2 regions of the Paraglaciecola psychrophila 170 genome follow, and region 1 is predicted to be linked to the other one. Evidence: predicted binding sites of a transcription regulator. Region 1 holds the regulator's gene; the other holds the start of a gene.
What was found. Region 1 encodes ArgR, which controls arginine synthesis, uptake and breakdown. Its sites were predicted from a motif close to ANTGAATANNTATTCANT; they were not measured.
Positions count from the first base shown of each region.

Region 1 (16,217 bases):
AGTGACCGCCAATAACTGGAACATGCACATTAGCCGGGTTTAGTCCTTTTAAATTACCGACGAAAGTTTCTGAACGGATAACATCTAAAGTCGTCACACCAAACAATTTGTTTTTGTTGTAAACACCTTTAGCTTTTAACGCTTCAGCTGCAATAGCAACCGTTGTATTCACTGGGTTAGTAATGATACAAGTACACGCTTCTGGACAGTTGTCAGCAATAGCATCAACTAAATTTCTAACAATACCAGCATTGATATTAAACAAATCAGAGCGGTCCATACCTGGCTTACGAGGCACGCCCGCTGGGATTAGCACAATGTCACAACCGGTTAAGGCGTCAGCTAAATCATCTTTTCCATAACCTTGTACTTTAACATCAGTAGGGATGTGGCTTAAATCGACCGCTACGCCAGGAACCACTGGAGCAACATCATACAAAGATAGCTCAGAACCTGCTGGCAATTGAACTTTTAATAATAGTGATAACGCTTGGCCGATACCACCGGCTGCACCTAATACGGCTATTTTCATGACTCTCTCCTGTGAAAAGCTTTCTGCTTTGCAACTACCAAAGCTAACATGGGTTATAAATTATAAGATTTTAAGAACGCAGGATTATACTAGGGTCTTGCTCGATTTAATAGTTAGCTGTGTTTTATCATATACTCACCGTTATTGTTTGTGCAGGCAAATTGCTTAAACCTCTGCAATACGGCAAAATACAACTATTAACTCCAGCAACGAGTTCTCTATGGCCACCGCTAAACAAGACGCACTGATTAAAGCTTTTAAAGACATTCTTAAAACGGAAAGTTTTGGATCCCAGGGCGATATAGTCGAAGCGTTGAAGATGCAACAGTTCGATAATATCAGTCAATCCAAAGTATCCCGTATGTTAAGTAAATTTGGCGCGGTGCGAACTCGTAACGCCCGAGGAGATATGGTTTATTGTTTGCCACCTGAACTGGGAATGCCCACAGCAAAAAGCCCCCTAAAACAACTTGTGCTCGATATTGTGCACAACAATGTCATGGTAATTATTCGCACCAGCCCTGGCGCAGCTCAGTTGATTGCTCGTTTATTAGACTCTTTAGGCAAAAAAGACGGCGTATTGGGCACGATTGCAGGCGATGACACGATATTTATTGCACCTGCCGATGTAAGTACTATCGAAGATACTCGCAAACGAGTCGAAGCATTATTTGAAAACGTTTGAATATGTATAAAAAACACCTTGGTTTTGCGTTTAATATTATCGCATTGGGGCTATTTTTCCCCGGCATACTGCTGACTATGTTTTCTTTTAATATGGAAATGGCAGCCAACCTTAGCGGTTCAGCCCTTACCTCGTCTTTGATAGATAAAGAACTGTCAATTATGGCGACAATTAGCGAATTATGGGAAGATCAAAGATTATTGGTTGCTGCGCTGATATTTGCCTTTTCAGTGTGTATTCCACTTTTAAAAACCTTACTGCTTTGTTTTGCCTACTTTACTAAATCGCCGCAAATTGAAAAGAGACTCATCAACTTTGTGGGGGCCATAGGCAAATGGTCAATGGCAGACGTGTTTGTTATCGCGATCTTCTTAGCCATTATGTCTACCAACCATGCCGAAACGATTACGTCTGAGCAATTCAGCGTATTTGGTTTTAAGATTGCTTTAGATATCAGTACTCAAACATTATCTGCTGCTGGAGAAGGCTTTTATTACTTCACTGCATACTGTTTACTGTCTTTGATTGGTACTCAATTGACAAGTTCTGGGATTAAACATAAGCCTATGACTTAAACCAATATTCGCCGGGTGAAACAATTAATCGTATCGACCTGTCTAGTTATTTATTAGGGGCATGAACAACTTTGTAAATGATCTTAAATGACAGCTAACTTGTAGCTAATCACGTTGATAAAAAGAAAATAATCATGAATCAAAAACTATTGTTAGCTCTTATTACTGTTATGAGCCTTGTTCTTAATGCCTGCGGTGGCGGTAGTTCGCTGCCACCAATAGTGCCCAAAATACCTAAGATTACCGAACCAGGCTGGTTAACGGGACAATTTTCAGATGATTCAATTTACAAAGATCTCTGTGCCGTCCCAAGAATAGGCCCAGATAGTAATGGCGATACGTTCTCTGATGCTCAAGGCAGCAGCATGCATGAAAAGATGTGGCTTCGCTCTTGGACTAACGATACTTACCTTTGGTATAGCGAAGTGGATGATAACAATCCTTCACCTTTTACTGTTGCTGCTTATTTTAACCAGCTAAAAACCAATGAGCGCACTGCATCAGGAACGTTCAAAGATAACTTCCATTTTTCCCAATCGACCGAAGACTACAATCAACGCACACAAAGCGGTGTCACCTCTGGATATGGCATCAGTTGGGAATTTGTTAGTTCAAGTTCACCGAGGCGTTTGATAGTGCGTTATACCGAACCGAGTTCGCCAGCCGCCATCGCTTCTGTTAGCAGAGGTTACGAATTAAAGACCATTGATGGCATTGATTTTATTAATGCCACTTCTCAGGCTAACGTTGACCAAATTAATGCTGCGTTGTTCCCATCAGATGCGGGGCAGACCTTTAACTTTGTGTTTACCGATGAAGCTGAAAATGAGCTGTTAACTGTCAACTTAACCTCAGAAAACATTGAATTACAACCCGTACAAAACGTAAAAGTGATAGACACAGCCGTTGGCCGGATGGGCTATATGCAATTCAATTCATTTATCCGCGCAGGGCAACAGGGGTTAATTGATGGGTTTCAGCAGTTTGTTGACCAAGGTGTCACTGAACTGGTTATTGACCTACGTTATAATGGCGGCGGTTTGTTAGCGATGGCTTCGCAAGTTGCTTATATGGTAGCGGGCAGTGCGCAAACCAGTAATCAAACCTTTGAAACACTTCAATTCAATGATAAATACCCTAACGTAGACCCAGTAACAGGTAACACATTACGCCCAACCCCTTTCTACACTAGAGAAATTGATTGGACTACTAGTCAATTTATTAATGATAGCCCTTTGCCAACTGTTAATTTGACCCGTGTCTTCATACTGGCGACAGACAATACCTGCTCGGCTAGCGAAGCCGTTATTAATGGCCTACGAGGTATTGATGTAGAAGTGGTGTTAATTGGGAATACCACATGTGGTAAGCCCTACGGCTTTTACCCCACCGATAATTGTAGTATTACCTACTTCACTATTCAGTTTCAAGGCGTAAATGCCAAGGGATTTGGGGAATACTCGGAAGGATTTTTGCCCGTCACTAGCCCGGTATTCGACGACCAATTACCGGGTTGCACAGTTACTGATAATTTCACTCAAGTCTTGGGGAACAAAAATGAGTCACTTTTAGCAGCGGCTATTGGATATGCTGAAACAGGTGTTTGTACACTTCAAAATAAACCTGCAAATAAACCTAAAAATAAAAGTGTGAATGAAAACAGTTTGCATAAATCGGGGATTTCAATCAAGACCCCGAATACTATTCTTGATTCAATTAAGATATTTACCCCAATTACCGAGCCAACAGAATTGTGAGTAAGTACATACCCAAAAGTATATTGATTATGGCTCCTTTGCTGTTGAGCAGCTGCTCAGCAACACAACCTTTGGAGCCCATTCCGGCATTGCTCGTTCAGCCTACAGAAGATAATCGCATAGTTTTAGAACATGCCATAGGCGACTTGTTTAATAGCCAGCCAATAAAACTGGCTAATGGCGTATTTACACAACAAAGCAAGGTCGTAATAGAGCGGCGTCTTGCCAAAGACAACCGTGGCAATCTACTTGATGGGCGAGAAATTCGTGAGGCTGATAGCGTTTCATTACTCACTGAAGATGGTCAATGTTATATCCGCCATGACCAAACTGGAAATATCAAATTAGTTCACAGTATCAATTGCCTCGCCACACAAAATTAAACAGCGAACGTGACTAACAAGCAGTATCTCAAATCGGCTTGTTTCCAAGTGATATCAACGTCAAAAAGTTACCCGTAATCGTTACCATTACCGGCAACAGAGTCGCGTTTGAAAGTTTTAATATTATGCTTGGAGTTGTATTCGAATCGTTCGTCAAGGATTTTCAGATGCAGGTTATGTACTAGACTTTTATACCTGTGTGAGCAGGAATTTCTGCCCACAAAGACTGCATATATAACGAGTAAAAGTGCTAATGGCCGTTTTTAGAAACGTTGTATCGACCAGTTGATGGCAATGATGCCAATAATTATCGAACCCAATTTGAGCCCGTATTTCGGATACCACTGCTTACTACGACAGAAAAACAATACCGGTAACAGTGCTAGTAAAATCATTAATTGTCCTGCTTCAACACCGATATTAAACGCCAAAATAGATAACAGAGTATGTTGTTCACTTAAGCCCAGCTCGCCCAACACACTGGCAAAACCCATGCCGTGTAACAAACCAAATCCAAAGGTTATCAAACTAAGTCGCGTCACTAATGGCCACAAATTATTGAGTGCGGTGAGTACAATTGATAACGCAATACCAAATTCAACCCAACGACTAGAAGGAACAATCCAGCCAATTGCTGTAGCACTTAAGGTAATAGAGTGAGCAAGCGTAAAAGCAGTAATAACCCATGCGGTATCTTTGATCACTTGGCTATTATTTAGCTTGGGTATCCATTTTCCATTTTGATAGGTCAACACACTGGTAAGCACCAGCACAACCAAAAACAAAATGTGATCAGTACCGATAAAAATATGCACAATACCTTGATAGACATAACTGCTTAACACGCTAAACCAATCACTACTTTGCAAATCGATGTTCACTTGTTGCTGATCCACTGATATAACTTGACTGGCAATACCTGTTTTATCCGACCCAATGCCAGTCAGGTTAACGATAAGTTTATGCTCTGGGTCTTGGGAAAACACACCAGTGTATTTAATCACTAAGTCATCAATGTTCTGGCTTTTACAATCAGCAATCAAAGCAACAGACAAGTAACCTTCGTCAAAATGAGTATCTGCTCGCAAACCTTCTGGCATCGTTAAGACACAGCGCTGTTGATTAGCTTGAAAAGATAAATTGGCTTCAACAAACTGCAATATCTGGTCTTTTTGGCTGACCACTTCTTGCCATTGCAACTGACCATCGAGGTTATTATCAAGCTTAACCTGGCTATCTACGTCAAACCAACGTAATTGCAATTGACCTTGAATACCTTGTTCTTGATACGTAGACAAATCCAGATTTAAGTAGCCAGTGCTCATTTGGTGGGCTTGTATTGAACATGTGAAACTAGCCAGCAATAACAACCAACATAAACGGATTAACACATTAACTCTCCTTAACCTTCATCTGCTGTTTAAGCATCATTGCTTGCGCCTTTTTATGCAACGCATAATCTTCATGGGATAGACTTTGAGCCAAATTTTGTTGTGCCCAAAACAACGCTTGTTCTGGATTGGGTTCAATATAAATATAGAACCTCGATAAGTCGGCAGCATGGTAAGTATCATTGCGTTGCAACCTTAAAGTGACCCGGTTTTTAGCAGATAATTGCCACTTCTGTTGGGTACTATTATGATTCGAATCTCGATTAGATTGGACTTCAGCCATAGCCAAGCGCATTAGCAACGCATCATCTTGATACCCAACTTGTTGCACTATCTCACCCAACCTATCCAACACATTTTCATATTGACCTAAGTCGAGTTGCGTATCTGCCCATTGACTCATGTAGCTAATAGGTGTTTTTTCTAGGGGATAAATACTCATCCAAACAGCAGACTGTTGGGTTAAGTTTAATTGAGTGGCCATATCAGCAGCCAATTGCACTAACCATATGTTACTAGCTGCAATATTGTCAGAGTCATGATGAAGCCTTTTTACTATAGGTTGTAATTTTGCATAAGCCGTTTTGACCTGTTCAACACCTTTTGCAGTCTGCAGAGAGCACGCTAGAGCAATATCAACATTCGCCATTCCAATTAAACGCAAACAGGTTTGTTTAGCACTGTTATTTTCCCCCATTAGTAATAATACATTTGATTTCATCAACCATGCAGAAATAAAGGTTTCATCCAGTTCTAGCGCATTATCTAAGGCTTGTAATGCTGCGGCAAATTGATGTTGGTGCTCTAAGACACGGGCTTTGTAATACCAGTATTCTGGTTTATCTGCTTGGGTTTCTTCCAAGTTGTCTAACATCATGCTGGCCTGGCGCAAATGCAGGTTAGACGACCCCGCGTATTGCGACTGCTGCAAATGCCATTCGACATTTCGTAAACTGACTCGTGTATTATTCAATGATTGGCTGGAATCCCAGCTCGCCACAACTTGATTAACTGTTGGTCGATAAACCTCTGCCATACTGTTTAGACTAAACAATATAGCTAAAATAGGAACTAATAAATTAAGGATGATGCTATCGCGAAGTTGGATAAAATTTTGAATATAAATATGTGGCATGTCACCCTCACTGATTAAAAACGCCATCCATGGCCTAAACAAAAAACCTGTGTAACAGGTTTTTTGCTCTCTTCCTGAGCCTAAACCAACTATTGATTACTGAGCAATCAATAAATCATCATAGGCATTGGGGTTAATCACATCCTGAGTAAAGTCCCTGCCGTTTGTTGGCAAAGGAGTATCGGTCTCATTTTGTGCAAAGACTGCTCGACTATAACTTGAAAAGCTCACTATCTGTTTTTCGATCGTGATATTAACCGTTGCCGTATCAGACGCTGAAGCGTATTGGCTAGAAACGTCCGACACTGTAAAACTAAAACTATCGGTACCAGTGACGGTTGCATTTGGCTGATAAGTAAATGAACCATCAGTATCTATAGTTAAAGTCCCTCTTGTAGGTGCTTCTGCTATAGCGAAACTAAGCGAGTCTCCATCTGCATCCGTACCCGAGAGCATATCAACTATAGCTACATCAGCTTGAGTGATAAGGTCAATTGATACCGCTACAGGAGCAGTATTAACGGCAGCAGCATCGTCATCATAACTATCTCCACAGCCCATTAACATCGCACCAATAGATAAAGCCAGATAAGTATTTATTTTAGTGAAGTGCATATTCTTCTCCTTATTCAGAGCCAGCAAGAGGCAAAGCAAGATATGGGAAACGGCTCATCATCATTGTCGAATCAGAAGGAGCACCGTCAGTAAAGGGAACATTACCTACACTTGCATCTTCAGGTGTACATAATCCTAAATCAGTGTCAGTGCCTGCTACTGGGATGGGGTAACATAAACGCCCCATTACCACACGTAGTGCAATATCAACTACATCATCGCCGGGACGACGACCATTAGGAAACCCTGCTAAATCATCACCAGCTACACCAAAAGGTGATTGCTCTGCAGCAGCAGTAGCAGCAATAGCCGTATTTAAGCGCAGCATTTCAGATGGTGTAACAGTTGCTAATTGATTAACACCTTCAAATCCAGTTAAAAATGTAGTCACTAAATCCACTCTTGGGAAGTTAGTAGGAGCTAATGTTTCGATATCGGCACCTAACGTTGTGTTAACCGCATCTCTAAACAGAATATTTAATAACTCTGGAAGTGATGGATGAGTCACGTAATCAGCAAATTGTGTATCATCTTTAGGGTGTGCGCTAGAAAACGTATCTTTATCGGCTAAACCAATCACTAACTCGTTTACTAGTGGATTACCTAGACGTGAAACCTGCGTAAGGGCACCACCATTGACTTCGGTATTAGCAAAGCTGGCGTTAGGGTTGAGGATACGTGCCTGCGGCAAACTTGCCGTTGTCCACGCGCCAATCGACTTATTACCTTCACCGGTAGCACAAACTTTAGGTATTTCAACGGCAATAGACGTGACGTTTTTATCAGCTAAATCGTCGTTGCTACTGTCCTGCGTGATGCCACCAGGGAAACCATTACCATCACCTGCACCAGGGGCACTATCGCCTTCAACCGGCACGTAATTGACTAAGTCAAAGGTTTTACCTAAATTAACAACAAAGGCGTCTTTACGCTGGCCTACAAATACCTTACCCATACTGTCACATCCGGGAATAGCAAAATCATAAATAAAACTATCCGAGTATTCAGCGTAAGTAGCGCCGTTAGTAAAGGTTTTATTACCAATATAATCAAGAGGCTTACCGAAAGAAGTGGTGCCAGATGTGCTATTGGTTAATTGTGCACTGCTACCAGAAGATTGCGGGCCAGTGACTAGGCTTAAGCTATAGCTTTCGCTAAAATTAGCATTTGCTTGGTTAGCGGCGGTAATACCGCCAATATTCTTTAATGGTACTTTAACACTGCGTTGATTATCCGCAGGCCCAATCATAAGTGCCACCCCTTCGTTATTGTTTGGCAGCATCGACTCAAATCTAAATTGAAAGGTCATATCTTCTACCGCATCGCCATCACTATCGATATGAATGCTGTATACAGCAGCAGGATCCATAGCAAAGTAATTAGGACCGCCATAAGCGTCTTGCAGAGGAATATAATTAGCAATCATTGTGAGATATTCACCGCGTCCTTCTTCGTAACTATTGAAGGCATAAAAATCAGTAGAATCTAATGTAGGTAAACGAGTAAGGTTAGGCGCTTCTCTGTGGCTAGATGCCATGGCAGATTGGGCGATAATTACTGAACTAATTAGACTTAATGCAAATGTTTTAGTGGTACGTTTCATTGTTGTTCCTATTGTTATTAAACACTGTCAGAGGAACTAACGACCCAGTTGTTATATTGGATGCAGATAAATTGTTTTTTTATTAATAAAGATTAAATAAAGTTCATTTAGACAGTTTTGAGAGAAGTAAATAACAAAAAAAAGCCCTTCAGCTATTAAGTTGAAGGGCTTGAACCACATGATTGTTTAAATATCGAACCTGATCACAACATAACCAGCTCTGACACAAATAAGACCTCAGAAGGTGCACCAGTTGGTGATCCACCCAATGGTTCGATGCTGACTGCCAACGCAGCAATATCTAAAGAATCAAATTGGCTAACCTTAGCCAATGATGCATGTCCTGTTTGTGGTAATAGCCCTAAAGAGATAGGGGCATTTCCATTACTCGGAACCATCCATAATTGATAGTCGTTTAAGGTTTTAGCCTCAACGAGTTCAGTCGCCTTGATATCGATAGTTTGGGTAAACACCTCGATTAACCATAAGGGCTTATTCTCAGCATTTTGCACAACAGTGAGACGATCAGGCGAAAACACGATTGGAGCTTGTGGGTTTAACATTAATACAGCCAACAAAATCGAGGCAGCAGCAGCAAATAGAGTTGTCGAACGCCACCAATTAGCTCTTTTTTGTAACTTAACAACATTGGAAGCCGCTGTTTTCGGAGAGACTCCATCTAATCTTGCTACCACTTTTTCCCAGACAATAGGATCCGGTGATACTGGCTTTAACTGCTCGCCTAAACTATTGATATGGTTTTCCCATTGATGGGTAACCTGCTTTATTTCAGGGTAGCGCAGCTGTAATTTTTGAAAACGTATCCTTGCCTGTCCTCTTAATGTGCCGAGCACATACTCAGCAGCTAACGCATGTTGCAATTCTTGATTGAGATAATTCATAATCCTAGACACCTTTTAAGTGATTGCATACCTCGTCTAATTAGGCTTTTAGTAGTGCCTAATGGAGTTTCGATATGGTGTGTGACCTCTTGATGAGTTAAGCCACGAAAAAATGCTAAATGAATGGCTTGCTGTTGCTGTGTCTCAAGTTCTTTAAGACAGAAATCTAATTCTTTTTTTGTTCAGGTGATAGATCTTGTAACTCATCTGCAGCAGTGAACTCTTCACTTTCTAACTCTTCTTCACCACGCACTTTGTGATAACGGATCAAGTCAAAGGCACGATAACGGACGATACTGATCATCCAAGTCAACACAGTGCCTCTGCCAGGCGTATACTCTCCAGCGTTATGCCAGATTCGGATAAATGCCTCTTGCAAGGTATCTTCAGCACGGTCTTTTTTGCCTAATATTTTTAGGCTTACAGCATAGAGCTGCGAACTGGTAGCAGCATAAAGTTGCTCAAATGCTTGCCGGTCACCTGTTGCGATTTTACCGAGTAAATGCAAGTTCTCACTGTTATCCATTATATTACCTAAACTTATAATTTTTTATTGTGATGCATCCTAACAGTTAAACGATTTACTTTAGTAGTTGGATGCAAGTTAACGCAAAATGAAGGATAGAACACAAGGTTTAGCGACACATATTCTCTTTATTCTCATGATAATAAGTGTCTCGATATACATCAAAGTGATTATCAAAGGGTTCATGGAAGCAGATCAAAAGGTAAACGTACACTCAACAATCAAGTTGATGATGTGTAGTTGGAATTCAGAGTTATGTGTATTGAAAAATATGTCTTAATAGACGCTATTTTGAATGCCAGTAGGCTTTAACACATTATGTGTAGTGGCGGTTAATGCAGTAAGACACTGAATAATTGGTGTTTGATCAGTGAAGACGAATAAAAAATTAATAAATAAAAAGGCGCTAACCTTGCGGATAGCGCCTTTTCAATTTTTTTACTAAAACAATTAAGCTTTAGTAATAACGTCTACTAACGTCCAATTTTTGGACTTAGACAAAGGACGACATTCACGTAATGTTACTACGTCACCTTCGTTACATTGGTTAGTTTCGTCATGTGCGTGTAGCTTAGTAGTACGTTTGATGAATTTCCCATAAATTGGGTGCTTCACTTTGCGTTCTACTGCAACTGTTATGGATTTCTCCATTTTGTTGCTGACCACACGACCTTGTACTGTACGACTAGTTTGTTCAGTCATCTTACGCTCCTACTGGGGCTGCAGACTTTTCAGTCAGAATGGTTTTAACACGCGCGATACTGCGACGCACTTTACGAAGACCGTCAGTTTTTTCAAGCTGGCCTGTGCTCGCTTGCATACGCAAGTTGAATTGTTCGCGAAGCAAACTAAGAAGCTCTGCGTTCAATTCATCTACGCTTTTTTCTTTCAGTTCTGTGGCATTCATTACATCACCGTCCGAGTTACGAAAGTTGTTTTAAAGGGCAACTTAGATGCAGCCAATGCAAACGCTTCACGTGCTACTTCTTCTGGAACACCTTCCATTTCGTATAACACACGACCCGGTTGAATTTGGCATACCCAGTATTCGACGTTACCTTTACCTTTACCTTGACGCACTTCTAGAGGCTTCTCAGTAATTGGTTTGTCAGGGAAAACTCGTATCCAAATTTTACCTTGACGTTTAACGGCACGTGTCATAGCACGACGAGCTGCTTCGATTTGGCGCGCAGTCATTCGACCACGTCCTACGGATTTAAGTCCGTAAGTTCCGAAACTTACACTGTCACCCGTAGCCAAACCACGGTTGCGACCTTTGTGCATTTTACGAAACTTCATACGTTTAGGTTGTAACATATTTAGCCCTCACGCTTAGGAGCACGGCCTTTCTTCTTAGGTGCGGCAGCGGGCTGCTCGTGAGTAAGTGGCATGCCACCTAATACTTCACCTTTGAAGATCCATACTTTTACGCCAATGATACCGTAAGTTGTAGCAGCTTCTGACGTTGCGTAGTCGATGTCAGCACGGAAAGTGTGTAATGGAACACGACCTTCACGATACCACTCGGCACGCGCAATTTCAGCTCCGCCTAGACGGCCGCTTACTTGAACTTTGATACCTTTAGCACCAATTCGCATTGCATTTTGCACTGCACGTTTCATAGCACGACGAAACATAACCCGACGTTCTAATTGACTAGCAATACTATCTGCAACAAGTTGTCCGTCTAATTCTGGCTTGCGTACTTCAGCAATGTTGATCTGAGCTGGCACACCGGCTAACTTAGATACATGCTTACGTAGCTTCTCAACGTCTTCACCTTTTTTACCGATAACAACACCAGGGCGAGCAGTGTGAATAGTCACACGAATGCTTTTAGCTGGACGTTCGATAACGATTTTAGAAAGTGAAGCAGTTTTAAGTGCCTTAGTCAGATACTGACGTACCTGATGATCATTAAACAGGTTATCTGCATAATCTGCAGTATTAGCGTACCAGGTAGATGTCCATGGTTTGCTGATACCCAGGCGTATACCTGTAGGATGTACCTTCTGTCCCATTACTTTCTCCTAGTTATCAGACACAACAACAGTGATGTGACTGCTACGCTTCAATATACGATCAGCACGGCCTTTGGCTCTAGGCTTGATACGCTTCATAGTTGGACCTTCGTCAACAAAGATTTTAGATACTGACAATTCGTCGATATCTGCACCTTCGTTATGTTCGGCGTTCGCAATCGCTGACTCTAATACTTTCTTGACTAGATCGGCACCTTTTTTAGGGCTGTAAGACAGCACCTCAAGGGCCTTTTCAACGTGTAAACCACGAATTTGATCTGCTACCAAGCGAGCCTTTTGAGCAGAGGTACGAGCATGACGATGTTTAGCAAAAGCTTCCATAATCTAATTCCTATCTCTTGGCTTTCTTATCCGCGACATGGCCACGGTAAGTACGCGTTGGAGCAAATTCGCCCAATTTATGGCCAACCATCTCGTCACTGACAAATACAGGGACGTGTTGACGACCGTTATGGACCGCAATGGTCAACCCAATCATATCTGGGATGATCATAGAGCGGCGAGACCAAGTCTTAATTGGTTTTTTCTCGCCCTTCTCCACTGCAGCCTCGACCTTCTTCAGCAAGTGTAGGTCAATGAATGGACCCTTCTTGAGAGAACGTGGCATGGTGAATCCTCGCTGTTACTTATTACGACGACGTACGATTAATTTATCAGTACGCTTGTTACTACGTGTTTTCTTGCCCTTAGTTGGAACGCCCCAAGGTGAAACAGGATGACGGCCACCAGAGGTACGACCTTCACCACCACCATGTGGGTGATCAACAGGGTTCATGGCAACACCACGTACAGTTGGGCGGATACCGCGCCATCTGTTCGCACCGGCTTTACCAAGTGAACGTAGCATATGTTCTGCATTACCGATTTCGCCAATAGTGGCACGGCAATCTGCTAATACTCTGCGAACTTCACCTGAACGTAGACGAAGAGTTACATAACCCTCGGCACGCGCTAAGATCTGTGCATAAGTACCTGCAGAACGAGCAATTTGGGCACCCTTACCAGGCTTCATTTCAATAGCATGTACCGTAGTACCTACTGGAATGTTACGCATTGGTAATGTGTTACCTGCTTTAATCGACGCATCAGAACCTGACTGGATTGAATCGCCTGCTTTAGCACCTTTAGGAGCCAAAATATAACGACGCTCACCATCTGCATATAACACCAAACAGATGTTAGCAGAACGGTTTGGATCATATTCTAAACGTTCAATTTTGGCTGGAATGCCATCTTTGTTACGTTTAAAATCGATAACACGGTAATGATGCTTGTGACCGCCACCAATATGACGCACAGTAATGCGACCATTGTTGTTACGACCACCGGACTTGCTGTTTTTTCAAGCAAAGGAGCATAAGGTGCACCTTTATGTAGGTCATGGTTAACAACCTGAACTACATGACGACGACCAGGAGAAGTCGGCTTAGCTTTCAATAATGGCATATCTAATCCCCTTCTTAGCCTTCGCTGCCAGTAAAGTCGATGTCTTGACCTTCTTTAAGCACAACGTAAGCTTTTTTCCAGTCTTTACGCTTACCGAAAGATGATCCGTGACGCTTGGTTTTACCCTTAACGTTTAGGGTACGAACAGAATCGACTTCAACTTCGAACAATTTTTCAACTGCCGCTTTGATTTCTTCTTTGTTCGCATCTTTCACTACTTTCAAAACAACTGTGTTGTTTGTCTCAGCAGCTAGCGTTGCTTTTTCAGAAACATGTGGTGCTAGAAGCACCTTAAGTAGACGCTCTTCATTTATCATGCTAGCGACTCCTCTAATTGCTTAACTGCATCAGCAGTCATCAATACTTTTTCGAATGCAATAAGACTTACTGGGTCAATACCCTGGACATCACGTACGTCAACTTTATACAAGTTACGTGCTGACAAGAATAAGTTCTCATCAACTTCTGATGTCACAATAAGTACATCTTTAAGTTCAAGCTCTTTCAACTTAGAAATTAATTCTTTAGTTTTTGGAGTTTCAACTGCAAATTTTTCAACCACGATTAAACGTTCTTGACGTACCAATTCTGAAAGGATGCTTTGAATAGCACCACGGTACATCTTTTTGTTAACCTTTTGGCTGTGATCCTGTGGCTTAGCTGCAAAAGTTACACCACCAGAACGCCATATAGGACTACGGATTGTACCAGCACGGGCACGACCTGTTCCTTTTTGACGCCAAGGTTTGGCACCACCACCGCGTACTTCAGAGCGTGTTTTTTGTGCTCTAGAACCCTGACGAGCTCCGGCACCGAATGCAACTACTACTTGATGTACTAGTGCTTCGTTAAAGTCACGTCCAAAGGTTGCTTCGGATACTTCAAGAGCGCTTTTTGCGTCTTTCAATACTAATTCCATCACTTAACTCCCCAGACGTTACGCTTTGACAGCAACTTTGATAATGACATCGCCACCGGGTGCACCAGGAACAGTACCTTTAACTAGTAAAAGATTGTTCTCAGTATCAACTCGGACTACGTCCAAAGATTGCATAGTTACACGCTTGTTACCCATCTGACCGGCCATTTTCTTACCTTTGAAAACTTTACCAGGTGATTGGTTTTGACCAATCGAACCAGGTGCACGATGCGACAATGAGTTACCATGTGTGTTACGTTGGTGGCTAAAGTTCCAGCGCTTAATAGCGCCTTGGAAACCTTTACCTTTAGAAGTTCCGACAACGTCAACCATTTTAGTGTCAGCAAAAATTTCAACAGTAATTTCACTGCCAACCTCTATGCCTTCGCCTTCATTGTTGTCTAAACGGAATTCCCATAAACCGCGGCCCGCTTCCACGCCAGCTTTAGCAAAATGACCTGCTGCAGCTTTATTAACGCGGCTTGCTTTTTTCTCGCCTGCGGTGACTTGAAGCGCTTTATACCCGTCCGTTTCATCAGTACGTAACTGAGTCACACGATTCGGGGTGGCTTCTATAACAGTCACAGGTATTGAAACACCATCTTCAGTGAAGATGCGAGTCATACCTACTTTACGACCGATAAGACCAATCGCCATGTTAAAACCCTCTCTTGTTAGCCCAGGCTGATTTGAACATCAACACCGGCAGCCAAGTCCAATCTCATCAACGCATCTACTGTTTTATCAGTAGGTTCAATGATATCCACTAAACGTTTATGTGTACGAATTTCATACTGGTCACGCGCATCTTTATTTACGTGAGGTGAAGTAAGTACTGTGTAACGCTCTTTGCGAGTAGGTAGAGGAATAGGTCCACTAACCTGTGCGCCTGTGCGCTTCGCAGTTTCAACGATTTCAGCCGTAGACTGATCGATCAACTTGTGATCAAACGCTTTCAAACGAATACGAATTCTTTGATTTGGCATCGATTAAGCTCCAACCGAAAGAACAAAAAAAATCACCCACACCATCAACAGAATTGATAGGAGGATGCATGTAAACTGCTGACCCAAAATTAGGGTCCTGTTTTATTTGGCTATATATTGAATATCAGTAAAAGCACCTTAATTCCAGCCAAACTCACCTGTTCCGAAGAACTAGTGGGCGCGAATTATACATAAGGGTTGTGAGATTGCAAGTCTAATCCAGCGTAAGATAATATTTATTGTTTAATCTAGCCGCAAGCTGGCATGTAATGACACGTATCGACAAACTATAGTGTTGACTCAATAAGATACGACTTTAACTGCAGATATATGAATGAGAAATAAGAATATCGTATTTTATTAAAGGTAATCATGGTTTCTGGCTTACCATTAACAGCTACTGCTGTTTATATATGTAAAAACCACGTATTCATGCAATGGATGTTATAGGTATTGTTATCAGTGCCGGCTTCGTCGCCTTTGGAATGATACTTTCTTTTCCAACCAAAATTTATATCACCTTTTTGTTAATGAAAAAAGAAGCCCACAAGCGAAATATTTTAAGTAAACAGCTACTTTTACCGACAATTGATGCCCCTTTATTTAAAAAGCTTAGTATCAACTAAACTCACTCTATTAAAAGCTATTTGCTGTCTGTAGTGTGTCGGTTATAGTAAGGATTCCAAGTTTATAAAAAACAATAGCCTAGAAGTACATTAA
Region 1 is NC_020514.1:4,955,615-4,971,831, forward strand. Features, by position in the region: gene mdh (malate dehydrogenase) at 1-532, opposite strand, end outside; gene argR (transcriptional regulator ArgR) at 753-1,217, shown strand; gene C427_RS21775 (paraquat-inducible protein A) at 1,220-1,792, shown strand; gene C427_RS21780 (S41 family peptidase) at 1,927-3,549, shown strand; gene C427_RS21785 (hypothetical protein) at 3,546-3,932, shown strand; gene C427_RS21790 (HupE/UreJ family protein) at 4,196-5,323, opposite strand; gene C427_RS21795 (tetratricopeptide repeat protein) at 5,325-6,485, opposite strand; gene C427_RS21800 (Ig-like domain-containing protein) at 6,555-7,073, opposite strand; gene C427_RS21805 (DUF4331 domain-containing protein) at 7,084-8,610, opposite strand; gene C427_RS21810 (anti-sigma factor) at 8,880-9,578, opposite strand; partial or broken gene C427_RS21815 (sigma-70 family RNA polymerase sigma factor) at 9,575-10,104, opposite strand; gene rpsQ (30S ribosomal protein S17) at 10,555-10,806, opposite strand; gene rpmC (50S ribosomal protein L29) at 10,808-11,011, opposite strand; gene rplP (50S ribosomal protein L16) at 11,011-11,421, opposite strand; gene rpsC (30S ribosomal protein S3) at 11,424-12,125, opposite strand; gene rplV (50S ribosomal protein L22) at 12,135-12,467, opposite strand; gene rpsS (30S ribosomal protein S19) at 12,478-12,753, opposite strand; partial or broken gene rplB (50S ribosomal protein L2) at 12,769-13,592, opposite strand; gene rplW (50S ribosomal protein L23) at 13,607-13,909, opposite strand; gene rplD (50S ribosomal protein L4) at 13,906-14,511, opposite strand; gene rplC (50S ribosomal protein L3) at 14,530-15,168, opposite strand; gene rpsJ (30S ribosomal protein S10) at 15,186-15,497, opposite strand.

Region 2 (16,217 bases), 580 kb from region 1:
ATGTTCATTTTTATTAATTAAGCCGAGTAGTTCATCCTGGGAATAAAGCTGAACGGCTCTTATTTCATCAGCTGCTTTTGCAGAGACATCAAATAACAAGACACCACAAGATAGTAATAAATATGTGAATAAGCGCATAAAAAATTTCTGACTTTGGCAATTTTCTTTATATCGGCTACAAAATTGTTTTTATAAATGATTTAGGGCCATTAGACCCAAATCATATGTAAACCCAGTTACTGTGTTACTAAGAGTTCTAGCACTTTCTATTTATGTGTTAATGCCATTTTCACAACCTGAGCATGTTCGAACAAATCATGACCTAAATCAGTCAAATATCCCCCATCAGGTAACGTTACTATACCTTTTTCGAATAATCTCTTTGCTGCAGCAACCACATCTGGCTCTGCGTCATTATGAATTTTCAAACCTTGCATCAGACTCTTGTTAGGAAACTTCAATAGCAGGTTCAGTTCAGCAACCATATCAAATGTAAATGTCATATTTATTCCTCATAAACTATGCACTTAATTATCGTGCACAGAGCGGGTTCATATTAGATTTAAGTAGAATATTGCATTCTTTTACAGTACATCCACCAAAACCTAGCATTTTCAGTTAATTACGACTCGTAATAAAATCAGTCATATGTTTATAATCTTCTAAGTGAGCCTAAAGCCCAAACCGATGAATATCAAAGGTTATTTCAAATAATCATATTCAAGTCGTATTAATCTAACCAGAAGAAGTCCATGCAAATAATCCAATGTAAGGTCGAAAAAATTGAGCCCCTTACAGACACAATCAAGCGTATCGTATTAATTCCAGATACTCCCCTTAATTTTATTGCCGGTCAATATCTACAAATAGTCATGGGGGAAGATGACAAACGCCCCTTCTCTATCGCTAACGCGCCTCGTGCGGATGGTTCTATTGAGTTACATATTGGTGCAGAGCCCGGCAATCAATATGCAGGGCATGTCCTAGAAAAAATGCTTAAAGATAAAGTGGTAGATGTTGAAGGTGGTTTAGGAGAAGCGATTCTAAAGCAGACAGAGCCACAAGCCACAATTTTGTTAGCTGGGGGAACTGGATTTTCATATACGTTATCAATATTACAACAGCTTCTGAGCAAACCGTTAGAAGCCCCTGTGATTTTATATTGGGGAACACGTACCATAAATGACATGTATGCCTTTGACGAACTCAGCACTCTTGCAAAACAACACCCTCTTTTTACCTTTATCCCAGTGGTAGAGATCCCAGAAAAGAACTGGGCAGGTAAGACTGGTTGGGTACATCAAGTCGTTCTCGAAGACATTAAAGACTTGGCCACGTATCAAGTATATGTTGCTGGGCGATTTGAAATGGCAAAAGTGGTACGCGATGATTTCATTAAACAAGGATTACCGATAACGTCTTTGTTTGGTGATGCATACGCTTTTATCTAAAGCATAATAAATGTAGGGGTTTGGTAACAAACTCCTACATTTCAATTATACCGCGCCATCAAAATCCAATTGTCGCCAAGCTTCGTACACGAACACTGACACCGCATTAGACAAATTCATGCTTCGGCTTTCAGCCAACATAGGAATTCGCAATCGTTGCTCAGGTGGCAGTGAATCAATAATTTCATTGGGTAAACCTCGGGTTTCGGGGCCAAACAACAATGCATCGCCGGATTGATACTTAGCTTGAGCAAAAAACGCCTTGCCTTTGGTTGTGCAAGCAAAAATACGTTTAGGTGAGCGTGCTTGAATATAAGCGTCAAGATTTGGGTAACGTTGCACGTTGGCAAACTCGTGATAATCCAACCCAGCTCTGCGTACTTTTTTGTCATCCCAATCAAATCCTAAGGGCTCAATTAAATGCAATGCAAAACCAGTATTAGCACAAAGGCGGATAATATTACCAGTATTAGGAGGAATTTCAGGTTGATATAAAACGATATCGAGCATGGGTCTAATTTCAGTTACTAATGTTATGTACATACTAACAAAACCAGCGAAATGGTTTAACTCTTAGTTGTTATTTATAGTCGTCAGTTATCTTTTGGGGGCTAGCAACTACCAATAGACACAACTTTTTATAGTATAACAACATCGAACATGACGAAGCGAGCCAATAAAAGAATACGGCCCCATTACTTCCTAAAAAAGTCTAAAGTAGCCGTTAAACAGGGTGTCCTAAATTTATCCTGTTCTTCAAATAATTCATGCTTTGAACCTGCAATGACCATCAGCTTAGCATTTTTCATTTTTGCTACTACCCTATTCTGCCGTTTGTTATCTACAACTTGATCTGCCCCTGCTTGAATAATTAAAGCAGGAATAGGAAAACGGTGCACACCTTGTTCTATTTCATTCATCGCTTGAACCGCCATTTTTAACCAGTTTCCGCTGACACCGCCTAACTGAACTTTTGGTGTTTCTTCATACTCTTGACGAAAAAGTTGATATCTAATTTCACTGTGGGTTAACTCATTACCAGAAAATAGCTGATTGTCATAATTATTTTGACCAAAAAAATAGGCATTTTTTTATTCAGCGTGGCATGTAAATTAAGTAAGAACTTGGCAAACCAATTTGGCAAAGACGGGCGGATACCAAACATAGGTGCCGAAAATACAACCTTTTCAAATAATTCGGGATAGCGTAAAACAGTCATAGCCCCGATCGTCCCACCCATTGAATGACACAACAAGTTAGGTTTGTGTTGTGTTTTTTCAGTGACCACTTGATTAATGAAGCTTTTAAAATCAGCTACATATTCTTCAAAACTTCCCACATAGCCTATGTTTGGATTGTCTAACAAGCGCCCAGATAAACCTTGTCCTCGATGGTCATGAATAAACACCGAATAGCCATTTTGATAGAGGTCATACACAACTTCCTTATACTTTATTAAACTCTCGATGCGACCGGTTGAAACCACCACAGATCCCAATGCCTGTGGATGGAGAACATAGGCGTAAGCAATATCTACGTTTTCTTTTTTCCGACTTCCCGCACCCCATCAAACATGCCGTGTTGCATATTGTTATGCCAGAACGGTTGAATATCTGAGATATACTTTGACGCTAAGTTATCTTCAGAGCAAAGGACAAACTGAGACATATAAACCCTACATTGAAATTCGAAATAAAATACCTATCGTAAATTAGCACTCACTATTCACATAGCATTATCTAAAATAGACTCATTTGGCATTATTGACTTTTTTGTCGTGATTTGCCTCTATCGTCCTAAGGATATCCCGCCAACTAACAATTCCAACTGGGACTCCTTTTTCATTCACGATAGGGATACAGGAGATATTGTGTTGATTGAATAAACTAATCGCCTCATACACATCAGCAGAGGAAGTAAGGGTAATAGGCTTTCGGCTCATGATTTGGTGAACCTTTTTATTTAAAGTAAACTTGTCATGAGCTGTTGCCTGAGGCGTATCGATAAAAGGACTAACAGATTTGAGTAAATCGCGATCGGAAATAACACCATACAATTTACCCTTTTCTACCACGAGTAAATGATGAAACTTGGCGTTTTCAAAAATCTGTTTAACCGTGCGCAAAGTATCATCCAATGTCACCGTTACCACGGGTTTACTCATGATCCGATTAATTAACATGTGTTGCCTTACTTACCCTAATTTCAATAAAAATAAATGTAACCGTAAATTTGAGTCTGATGCAATGAAAAACAGCATAATTTTATACTCTGCGAAATTCTGTCACATATGCCAACCACAGTGTGTACCAAACATAGGGGACTCAAATCACACTAGTTTATATTAGATAATAACGCAGGATTAGTCACTAGTTTACGAACGTTATGCCCATGGTCTTTACCAAACTGATTGCTGTCACACTAATTAGTTAAACTATTAATAGCCATTAATGCACGCTGGTGGCGAACACTCCAAGTGACATCTATTGTTGAACATTTGTCTTCGGTATAATTAGAGCCAGTCGTTGACCCCATAAATTCTAGTGGCGCACCTGTGTTGTCAGGAATAAACTGTATTTGATGATAACCTTTACGCACTGTGCCATCATAATCTAAGTCGTCACAATACATAGCATCTTTGTCATCAACCAGAGTATCACTTGAGTTCAGCACGTAAGTTAGGGTTTATTGGGTTGTCACTTAAACAAGCACCTAATGTTTACTATGTGTGACATCATCAGAAATATGCATCCAATACTCTTAAACGGTATCGCTTAGTCTCAAACCTCTGCGGACCTCGGTCTTTATATGGGCTAATTCAGCTGCGAATAATTGCTTACTGATGCCGCACATATATTTGACACCATAGCCACCTTCACCCGCATAAAGTGATAAGTCGGTAGCCTTGTGCTCAGCATTTTCATGAAAATGAATATTATATAATTCATCTCTGTGCTATTTGATGCTGAAGAGGTAAAACGAGTATTTTCACCATGCAAATGATCGATATCTCGGGGGGGGGGGGTGAGGCTCAAAACCTTCACTTACAGAGGCTTGTGCATTAAATGCCAAACCAGATAGAACCGACAAAACAAGAATGTATTTTCACTTTAAATATTTTAGCTTGCATGGCTAACACCTAATTGTTATCAATAAAAGCACTCAAAATTTTCAATCCGATTTTGCGACAGAATCGAGCCATATGTACATAGATGATATTTTTTTGATAAAAATCAGGCATTCAAAATTAACAATAAAACATAGCTGATTTAATAAAAGATCACAATAAATCCAAGGATAAAGTCATGCTTAATTATAGATTATTACATACGATTTAAGGACTTATATAAGGTATGGATATTTTAACAAGTAATCCACCTTGGGGCTTATTACTTGCCCGAATCGAACCTTTATGTTTACGGATAACATGTTGCGCAATAGCCAAGCCTAATCCTACTCCACCACTATTTCTGTCTCGCGCGGTGGATTCTCGGTAAAATGCTTCAAAGATTCTATCTAACTGACTTTCTTCAATACCCTTGCCATCATCTTCAATGATCCACACTATACGTTTATCTTGCACCGACACAGACACTTGAATGATATGATTTGAATAATAAATCCCATTGCGTAGGATATTTTCTATGGCACTACTTAATAGCTGTGGATCGGCATACAAACGAATATTTTCCTGCGCCTGATAATCCAATTTTTTATTTCTTTGCTCGGCCTCGAATTGAGCATCGTCGATAATAGGTGTCATGATTTTTTCTAGACTCACAATGTGTAAGTTTTGCATAGGCTGCTTATTATCCAAACTAGATAACAACAAAACTTGAGCTATCATATTTTCAATTTGTTGCGATTCTTTTTCGATCCTTTCTAAGGCTGCCAGCATGTTTGCTGACATATCAAACTCATTCTGTTGCAGCGCAATACCAATAGACAACTGCAAACGGGTAAGGGGTGAACGTAACTCATGTGAGATATCAGCCAATAACCTTTTTTGGCTGGTTAACAAACTCTCGACTTGTTCAGACATATAATTGAAGTCACGGCCAAGTTGACCAATTTCATCTGAGCGCTTACTTGCATTACCGACACGCACACCCATTTTGCCTGTTGCCATCCGTTTGGATGCATGTCTAAGCTGCGCAATAGGATTAAGTAACCCACGCACAAATAGGTAACACAGTCCTAAACTAAGAGAGAGCATAAATATTATAAATATCTCAGGATATTCATGCCGAATAACCCGTAAATCGCCACCCCGTCTTGATTTAACCAAAAATAACAGATACTCATTTTGATTAACTTTTACCCTACCTGGTCCTACAAAGTTGATTCCTTTGATTTCTAACGTCAGCGCCGTACTTTGTGGATTAAAATCATCAAACATTTCTTTTTTGATGGGCCTATGCCTGGTTGCACTATGTACAATTTCTCGCGTCGATTGCTCAATCAACACCAAACCAAAACGGTTGCGGTTGCGTTTACTCAATTGCTTAAGTACGTTTTTAAGCTCAACCTGACCATCATGCTTATCAATTTGATTTTGTAATTTTCGAGTTATGGACTCTAAATCTTTTCGTTGTTGTGTATTCAATGGCTGATATTTGGCTTCAGAGCCAAGTTGTTTAGCCAGCCAAACTGAACTAAAAAAAATCAATAATGCAGCCAACCAAAACCATAAAAAGACTCGAAAAAATAAACTTTGCGCTGGATTAAACCGACTTAATCCCCTCACACGGTCTCCAGATAAAGGTAACCCGCTCCACGATGGGTTTTGATTTTTTCTTCTGAGCTGAAGGCCGCCAATTTTTTACGAAGGTTACTTACGTGCATATCTATACTGCGATCAAAAGCAGCCAGCTTTCTACCTAATACTTTTTCACTAATATCCCGCTTACTAACTAAACTCCCTTGGTTAATCATCAAAAGGTGCAAAATAGAGTATTCGGTAGCGGTCAATTCAAGCAGATGGTCGGCGCAGAATACTTGTTGTGCTGAAGGTGACAACTCTACATTACCTAACCTCAAGTTTTGCTTCACACGACCACTAGGTAACGAAGCCATTCTGCGCACTAATGCCTTTATTCTTGCTGACAATTCTCTATGATTAAAAGGTTTCGCCAAATAATCGTCGGCTCCCATTTCTAGACCAAAAATTTTGTCATAGTCGTCACCTTTAGCTGTCAGCATTAATACGGGGGTGAGATGACTAGTACGTAATTTTTTTAATACTTCAAATCCATCAAGTTTAGGTAACATCACGTCCAGCAAAATTAGGTCGTAATGCTTGTTTGATGTCGCTAGACTCAGACCCGCTTCACCGTTGAGAGCTACATCTAATTCGTAGCCTTGGGGAATAAGATATTCTTTAAGCAACTCAGTCAATTCTACGTCATCATCAATCAATAGTATTTTTTTAGTCGACATATGTTTTCTTAGATATTCTTAGGCTATGGACACTATAACTCAGTGTTATAAGTATATTTATGCAACATGGTATATTTACACAAGCTTTACACTCCCTTTGCGTTTCTTTGCATTCCAGTCGCTAGACTTATAGCAATTCATATAAAGCAATTAATCCAGAGGGCAAAAAAATGTCAAAATTCAGAAACTTACTTAAAACAACACTTACACCCATTGCGCTTTGTCTAACACTTGTCATCGCTGCACCCGCTTTAGCCAAAAAAAGCCATCACCAAAAGCATGAAGATATGCGCCAAATATTATCTGAGTTATCTTTAACCAATACACAAAAACAAGATATCCGACAAACTTTAAAACAAAATCGTGAAGGTAGAGGCTTGTTTAGCAGTGACGTAAAATCGTTGAAGCAAGAGTTGCGCAACCTTATACAATCCTCTGAATGGGATCACGCAGCTGCAGAGAGTGTCATTACCAAGCGCCGAACGCTGATGCAAGCAAAGGCGCTAGAACGGGCGACTAACAAAAACCAAGTCTGGAATTTATTAACCGACTCCCAACAAGAAGAGTTTGTAGTGCTATTTGATGCGCTCAAGGCTCAGCCAAAAAGCGTTGCAGGATGGAAAGAAGGCAAACGAAAAGGCAAAAAACTTAAACGTTTAGACCTATCAGAAGCTCAACTTACTGCCATCAACATTATTAAGAATGAAAGCGATGCAACTGGCAAAAAAATTAAGGTCAGGTTACAAGTCTATAAACAAGCAGAGCAGTTATTAGTGCAAAGGGCTGACTTTGACGCTGATGCTTTGCTAGCTCTCGATAATGAATACAAAGCTGATTTTCTGACAATCGCGATATTAAAAGCCAAAACTCAGCATGATATTTGGAATCAACTTACTACAGAACAGCAAGCTAGGGCCGCAGAAAAAATAAAAGATAAAAGGAGCAAATATGAGAAGAAAGGTAAAAAGCATCAAGAGTTATCGTCAATATAAAGCGAGCCCCTCACACAAATCCTATAACGGCATCTCTTTGATGCCGTTTTTTTTCCATTTATCAAAAATGTAACCGGTCTTCAAACAGTAACTTCATGAACGGTAATATCTATCTGCTTGGCAATAGAAGAATTAGTTTGGTAAAGAATGATGATTTATTTCATGCTCTGCGCATATTTATAAAAGGGTTAGTTTATAGTTAGTCTTTTGTACTTTTAACTAATACAGACAATAAGGAGCCATTATGCAAGACATCGAATTACGGACTCGTCTTGATCAATATTATGGCCAGATCAAGTCGGTCATCTTAGACAAGCAACATCCAATTTCTGGGTTACTTCCTGCAAGCACGGCGGTCACAGTGCATGGCAATTACCAAGATGCTTGGGTACGCGATAACGTATATAGTATTTTAGCCGTCTGGGGACTAGCATTAGCCTATCGCAACTTAGATGACGATGGTGGGCGAGGATTTGAATTACAGCAACGAACAGTCAAATTAATGCGCGCTTTATTGCGCTCAATGATGGCGCAATCGGCAAAAGTAGAAAAATTTAAGCGAACTCGGCAACCCATTGACGCATTACATGCCAAATACGATACGGCTACAGGTGATAGCGTGGTTGGTGATGATGAATGGGGGCATTTGCAGATTGATGCAACCTCAGTATTTCTTCTGACGCTTGCTCAGATGATTGCCTCAGGTTTGGAAATAATCTGGACCGATGAAGAGGTCTGTTTTATACAAAATTTAGTGTATTACATCGAACGAGCCTACCGCACACCCGATTTTGGCATTTGGGAGCGTGGCGCTAAAAGTAATAGTGGTAATGTCGAGCTGAACGCCAGCTCTCTGGGTATGGCGAAGGCCGCACTAGAGTCGCTATCTGGCTTTAATCTTTTCGGCGCAAAAGGGTCTCGGTCAAGCGTTATTCATGTCATTCCAGATAACATCGCTCAATCAAATATTACGTTAACGTCTATGTTACCTCGTGAGTCTAATACGAAAGAAACAGACGCGGCTTTACTTAGCATAGTGGGCTTTCCTGCTTTTGCTGTCGACGACCCAGATCTTGCCAACAAAGTGCGTAACGACATCATTGATAAGTTAGAAGGAAACTATGGACTGAAACGTTTTTTGCGGGATGGACATCAAACCGCTCTCGAAGATGAGGGACGTCTGCATTACGAAGAACAAGAGTTGAAACAGTTTGAGCATATTGAGTCTGAATGGCCGCTGTTCTATACCTATTTATATTTAGATGCGATTTTTCGCGACGATACACCACAAATAAATCATTACCGAACCCGTCTTGACGCGGTACTAGTCGAACAAAATGGTCAAAAACTGCTACCTGAATTATATTTTGTTGCTGAAGATTGTGTAGAACAAGAACGTCTCGAACCTGGCTCTCAAAAGCGTATACCTAACGATAATGTTCCACTAGTCTGGGCGCAAAGCTTATATTTACTTGGTTGTTTACTAGAAGATGACTTATTGCGTCCAGGTGATTTAGACCCTCTGGGACGTAGGCATCACAAAATACCTAAAAAGCCCGTGGTACAACTCATGTTTTTGGCTGAGGATGAAGCGTTGCAACAAGAGTTGGAAGCTTATGGTGTGCAGACACAAACTATCGAAGATATTTCACCTGTACAGGTTTATCGTCCCGAAGATATTGCTAGCATACATGCTCAAATTGGTAAGTGCGAAGAACTAGGTCTTTCTGGGCGTATTCCTAGAAAATTGAAAAGTTTAACCACCAGCCGTGTTTATATGATGGGCAAAAAGCAAGCGATATGCCTGACAGCTTCTTTTATTCAGAAAGATTTTTCTTAAGTTACGACATTGAATTTTTAGTACGTCGCTTTACCTCAGAGCTTAGTTATCTGCACCGTAATTGGACTGAATTAGGTCGGCCTACTGTCACTGTATTACTCACTCACAATTTGCTAGACACCGACCGTAGTACTTTTTATGCCCTGATGAAACAAATTGCCAGTGGTGAAGTAGACGGTATACCTGTGCGTCACGATATAATGGCGCAGTTATTAAATACGGCAGCTGTTGAGCATGTCGAACACCTAAAAGACTTGGTTTTACCTGAGCAACCACTAGCGGATCTATTGTCTCAATCTTGCATTTTGACCTTGGCAGGTGAAAATAAAAAATTATCACCTAGCGAAGAACTTGAAATCGCCTTACAAAAAGACACTGGCATATTGGAATCAAAGTTAGGCCAAGCTACCAATCTTTATGAACAAATAGCATTACTAACTAAACTAGTTGAGCTCCAGCCGATTGATACTAAAATTCACATCCACAATCAGCAACGAAGTTTGCACGACTTAATTGAAGAAGTGTACACCCAAGCTGGTCGACTGCGCCTTTGGTCAGTATTGCGACAGGCATCTGGATTACAGGGTAAAATTGATGGGGATATTGGGTTAGCAGTCGGCGACTTATTAGTAGCACAAAAGTTTATTCAGGTAGGTCGTTCATATCATGATGAGTCGTTGATCACTCGTCCACTAAGCGACGAAGAACTGATGCAGAGGATCGTGCAATATTGCCGTGAAGATGTGCGCGATCAGATTCTAACCCAAGAAGTGTTGCTGTACTTGGGTCTGTTAATCAAAGCTAGACCCGAATTATTTAGTGAATTATTAACCTTACGCGCAAGTTTATTGATTATCCTGCTAACCAGTCAAATTACCCGAGCTCAAAACAGCACGACCGATGAAGCTTATGAAATATTGATGGACATGCCGCCATCAGAAATTCAATCACGCTTAGAGGCGGTGCTCGAAAATTATCAAACTTTAGCTGAACTTCCACAAAAGCTGGAAACATTACATGCTCAAGGTAATACAGAACATATAAACTGGCACCAAAAATTTGGGATTAGAGCAGCTCAAAACTCCGCTTGATGGTTGGCTTGCTTGGCGTCAACACCAAGGTATACTCGACCGACGTTCAACAGAGTTTTTAGCAAAAACTTGGCGAATTTTAAAACATACAAGTGGCCTAGTTATTGGTAATAAGATGGATAAGCGTAATCGTATTAGCAGTGACTTAGTGTTAAGTGATATGACCGAGGGAGAAAATGCTTTCGCGATATTAATTGAACACATGTTTAACAACATTCACGCAGCTGAATACCGTCAACTTACAATTGAAACACTGACAGCGTTAGCCAGCTTTTTTGAGCAAAACCCTAGTTTAATAGTGGAAGAAGCGATAGTGATTGACGTGACCATAGGTCATGCAGTGAACCTTGCATATGTCAAAGAATTCCCTGAACGGCAACAACATTACGATGAACACAAAAGCCATGCTTGGGAGCGCTTTTACCAGCAATCACCAGTGCATAGCACAACATTCATTATTTCAGCTTTGAATCACTTATTAACGGTAAGACAGGTAGAATGAGGTAAATAACGTCACTTCACCTAACTCTAATTAATAGTAAAGTTAGGCACTCTTTTGAATTTTTTGGTATGCCTATTATCAATCATGAACTCAATCATAGTGCTTAATAACCCGGTGTTTAAATCATGGGTAGAAAGGTTAACGACACTTTTAGATACTGGATTTACTGGTTAAAAAGTGTCTTATCCTTCTGAAATACTCCGAAATCTGACATTGAATGAAAAGACATAATGTAATTAGAAGTTAGGAATATTTTGCTGATAATCAGCTTCAAGAAATGCTGGTGAGGTAAACAACATATCCGCAGTCGCGACATTACAAGCTACTGGTAGATTCCAAACTGAGCACAATCGAAGTAAAGCTTTTACATCAGGATCATGGGGCGCAGGGTTCAATGGGTCCCAAAAAAAGATTAAACAATCTAGCCTGTGCTCAGCAATCAAAGCACCTATTTGCTGATCCCCACCTAATGGACCACTATTGAAACAGTGTACATCCAAGTTCAACTCTTTCTTTAAGATGCCACCAGTAGTGCCCGTTGCGACGAGCTTATGTTTGCTTAATTCAGACCTGTGCGCCAAAGACCATTTTACTAAATCTGGCTTTTTATGGTCGTGTGCAACCAGTGCGATGGTTTTTTGCATCTCGTATGAATCCTTTTATTAATGGCATGAAATTCAAAAAAAAGCTAACAGTCTGCGGTATTAAAAACACACCTTGTTGATCATTTGCTGCAAAATATTCACTGTGGGATTAACATAATCCAGAGAGATATATTCATCAGGTTGATGAGCTTGATCAATACTACCAGGGCCTAAAATAATGGTATCGCAGCCAAGTTGATTAATAAATGGCGCTTCGGTGGCATAGTTAGCACTTTGATATTTTTTACCTGTGAGCTGTTCAGCTAATGCCAGAATATTTTGTTCATCGCGACAAGCAAAAGCTGGCGCAGTGGGATACATTAAATCCAAACTTAAGCGATTGGGGTATTTTGCAAATACTGGGGCCAACGCTTCATCAATCATGGCAAGAGCTTGCTCATCGTTTAACTCAGGTACAACACGCATATCAAAGTTAAGCTTGCAATGCCCACAAATACGATTTTCTGCATCGCCACCATGAATGTGCCCTAAATTCATGGTGACATGGGGCACACTGAAGGCTTCATCATGGAACTGAGTTTTTAGTTTACTTTGTAAGTCCATCAACTGACCAATTGCCTGATACATAATTTCAATGGCGTTAACACCTTTTTCAGGGTCGCTCGAATGCCCCGCTTTACCTTGAATATTTAAACTTTTAGCGATATGCCCTTTATGTTTATAAATGGGTATAAGTTCAGTCGGCTCTCCGATAATAGCCATACTCGGCTTAATCATTTGCTGTTCAGCAAAAAAACGTGCACCAGCCATAGACGTTTCTTCATCTGCCGTGGCTAATACATACAAAGGCTTGTTCAATTGATCAAGCGGAATCGTTTTTAATGCCTCAAGAACAAATGCAAAAAAGCCTTTCATATCGCAACTGCCTAAACCAAACAGCTTGCCATCCGCTTGTTTGAGTTTAAATGGATCAGATTGCCAACGCCCTTCGTCATAGGGCACCGTGTCTGAATGACCACAAAGCAACAAACCTCCTTCTCCACTGCCAATTTTAGCTAACATATTAAATTTGTTGCGAGTACCAGGCACTGCTTGAATAGTTATGGAAAATCCAAGATCACCAAACCAGCCTGCTAGAATGTCAATTAGAGGCCTATTTGTTTGATCGATATTTTCGTCAAAGGCACTAATAGAAGGGGTCTTAATGATAGTTTCGTAATGTTCTAAGAAAGATAAATTTGACATAACCGCTCAATTAAATAATTATTCACTTTTATTGCATAAATATATAACACATGGCATGCTATAGACCAATAAGAAACGACTAATAAAATAGTTAGTTAAGTATAATAACTTTTTTCCTTTAACTTGTTTTGGTTAGATAACGTACTTGTACCAGTTTATTTCCCTGCCTAGCTTCGCCAGCACTTTGTATCGACGAAAATCGAAGCTGTAGCGTATAGCTCACTCTTTGCTTTAAACTAAATTCTTTTTGCAAAGAGTGCTTTTTATCTTCCGCCATCAATATTTAGTACACTACTCATTTAGAGCCTTTAGAGAAAACGCCCATGATCAAAACCTGTATTATCGGTGCCAGTGGTTATACTGGCGCTGAACTGGCCGCACTAGTTCACGGCCATGACCAATTTGAATTAGCCGCTTTGTTTGTTTCCGCTAATAGTGCTGATGCAGGCAAATCTTTGGGCGATATTCATCCACAATTTTTTAACCGAATTGAATTACCTTTGCAGCCTATAGATGAAGCTAATTTATGTGCCTTAGCAGAAAGTTTTGATCTAATATTTTTAGCCACGCCACATGAAGCAAGCCACAAGTGGATGAAACAGCTATGCAGCGAAAAAAGTGCCAACAAAGCAGTAATAATGGATTTGTCAGGCGCCTTTAGAATAAAAGATAAACACAAATTCGCAGAATATTATGGTTTCGAACACCACGCGGATAAATTGTTAGCAGCGGCCGTATATGGTTTAGCTGATTGGCATCAAGAACAAATTAAAAATGCAGATTTGATCGCCATTCCGGGTTGTTACCCCACAGCATCTTTAACAGCCCTTAAGCCATTACAACAAAATGCCTTAATTGACACTGCACATTTTCCAATCATTAATGCAGTATCTGGCGTCACTGGTGCAGGTAGAAAAGCAGCATTAAACAGTAGTTTTTCCGAAGTCAGCTTGCAGGCATACAGTGTATTGGGACATAGACATCAGCCTGAAATTATTGACTATTTAGGTACTGATGTGATTTTCACACCGCACTTGGGCAATTTCAAGCGAGGTATTTTGGCGACGATTACGGTAAAAACCTCAGCCAATGTTACCGAGCGACAGATTACTGAGGCCTATCAGCAAGCATACCAAGACAATCCAATTGTAAGATTTAGAAACAGTTGGCCCAAAATTGACGACGTGGTCGGTACACCTTATTGCGACCTTTTTTGGAAGTTAGATAACAAAACTGGTTATCTTGTTGTGACCAGTGCCATTGATAACTTATTAAAAGGTGCGGCATCACAAGCAATGCAATGTGCTAATTTGCGCTTTGGTTTTGAGACTCATGCGGGATTGGTAAATTAATTATGAGTAACCAAGCGAATAGCATAGAAAGCAATGCAACCAGTGATAGAGAGATGAATAGAAAAATATTAGTGATTAAAGTTGGTGGCGCGTTTATGCAAGCTGAAGATGCTGCTCTGGCATTGCTAAGCACTATTGCTGAATTACAGAAAAATTATATTGTGGTGCTAGTTCATGGCGGCGGCGCTATGGTTGAAGAATTACTAAACGCACTTAATCTAACAAGCCACAAAATTGATGGTTTGCGCGTCACCCCGAAAGAACATATGCCCTACATCACAGGAGCACTTGCAGGAACAGCCAATAAACAACTTTGCGGGTTAGCTATTAGAGCAGGTATCAGCCCAGTTGGGTTGAGCTTGTTAGATGGAAAAATGTGTATTGCAACCGTAATGCTCGAAGAACTGGGAGCAGTCGGTTCAGTTGAGCCAGGCGATGCGACCTTATTGAAAGCGTTAGCCGCCACACATATGTTACCCATCATCAGTTCCATCGGTGCAGATAACAATGGTAACTTACTTAATGTGAATGCTGACCAAGCAGCCACAGTGATCGCCCAGTTATTAGATGCCCAGTTATTACTTTTATCTGATGTGCCTGGCGTGTTAGATGCTAACAAAAACCTGATTGAGCACTTAGATATAGAACAAATTGAAACGCTCATCGCACAAAATGTTATTCGAGACGGCATGATAGTCAAAGTACAAGCCGCATTAAAAGCAGCCAATAGCTTAGGACGCAGCGTTACTATTGCCAGTTGGAAAGATGCAGAAAAGTTGCTGGGTTTGTTGCAACAGCAAGCAATAGGCAGCAAAATCCTCCCCCAAGTAAACACATCTAGTTACAAGGCTTGATTATGAAACAAGATCTTCTTTCATTTAAAGATTGGACCGCAGTCCAATTACACCGTTTGCTAACCTTGGCTAAAACCATCAAAACCAATCCTGCCGGTTATCGTACCGCTTTAGATGGCTTGTCGATTGTTGCCTTATTTGAAAAACCTTCGTTACGCACCCGTGTGAGTTTTGATATTGGTATCAATAAGTTAGGTGGACATTTGGTTTATTTAGACTCACAGTCAAATAAATTAGCCGGTCGCGAAGACGTTAAAGATATGGGCGCTAACTTAGCTTGTTGGGCAGATGCCATCGTGGCACGGGTTTTTGCACACAGCACTTTAGAAGAATTAGCTAAATCAGCTAAGGTACCCGTCATCAATGCTTTATGTGATATGTATCACCCCTGCCAAGCGATAGCTGATTACCTGACTATCAGCGAGCATTACGACGACTTAAGCAAAGTGAAGTTAGCCTATATTGGTGACGGTAATAACGTCACACATTCGCTGATGTTAGTAGGTGTAGCGCTAGGTTGTGAAGTTGTTGTTATCACACCAAAAGGTTACGAAGTTGACGAAAATATCATAAAGCTAACTCAAGCGCGTGCCCAACAGTTTGGCGGAAAGCTAACCGTGAGCACTGACATCAACGCAGCAAATGGTTCACAGGTTCTATACACAGATACTTGGCTTTCGATGGGTGACGAGACGCCATTAGCCGATATTAAAGACACTTTCGCTGGTTACGAAATTAATGAAGCTTTGATGGAAAAAACCGGGGCTGAATATGTATTACATTGTCAACCAGCCCACAGAGATTTAGAAATCAGCGGCAGTTTGATCGACAGCGATGCATCATTAT
Region 2 is NC_020514.1:4,375,062-4,391,278, forward strand. Features, by position in the region: gene C427_RS19125 (tetratricopeptide repeat protein) at 1-138, opposite strand, end outside; gene C427_RS19130 (TIGR02647 family protein) at 267-503, opposite strand; gene fre (NAD(P)H-flavin reductase) at 753-1,451, shown strand; gene trmL (tRNA (uridine(34)/cytosine(34)/5-carboxymethylaminomethyluridine(34)-2'-O)-methyltransferase TrmL) at 1,497-1,961, opposite strand; gene C427_RS28265 (serine aminopeptidase domain-containing protein) at 2,147-2,467, opposite strand; gene C427_RS28270 (alpha/beta fold hydrolase) at 2,479-2,940, opposite strand; gene C427_RS28275 (hypothetical protein) at 2,985-3,119, opposite strand; gene C427_RS19150 (CBS domain-containing protein) at 3,202-3,633, opposite strand; partial or broken gene C427_RS27820 (delta-class carbonic anhydrase) at 3,873-4,385, opposite strand; gene C427_RS19160 (ATP-binding protein) at 4,786-6,198, opposite strand; gene C427_RS19165 (response regulator transcription factor) at 6,195-6,890, opposite strand; gene C427_RS19170 (Spy/CpxP family protein refolding chaperone) at 7,061-7,882, shown strand; partial or broken gene C427_RS28890 (glycoside hydrolase family 15 protein) at 8,127-11,315, shown strand; gene C427_RS19180 (methylglyoxal synthase) at 11,552-11,959, opposite strand; gene argE (acetylornithine deacetylase) at 12,020-13,165, opposite strand; gene argC (N-acetyl-gamma-glutamyl-phosphate reductase) at 13,489-14,517, shown strand; gene argB (acetylglutamate kinase) at 14,571-15,371, shown strand; gene C427_RS19200 (ornithine carbamoyltransferase) at 15,374-16,217, shown strand, end outside.
Region 2: a site for ArgR is predicted at 13,196-13,213, ahead of argC (N-acetyl-gamma-glutamyl-phosphate reductase). Genes of this name have one in related genera too.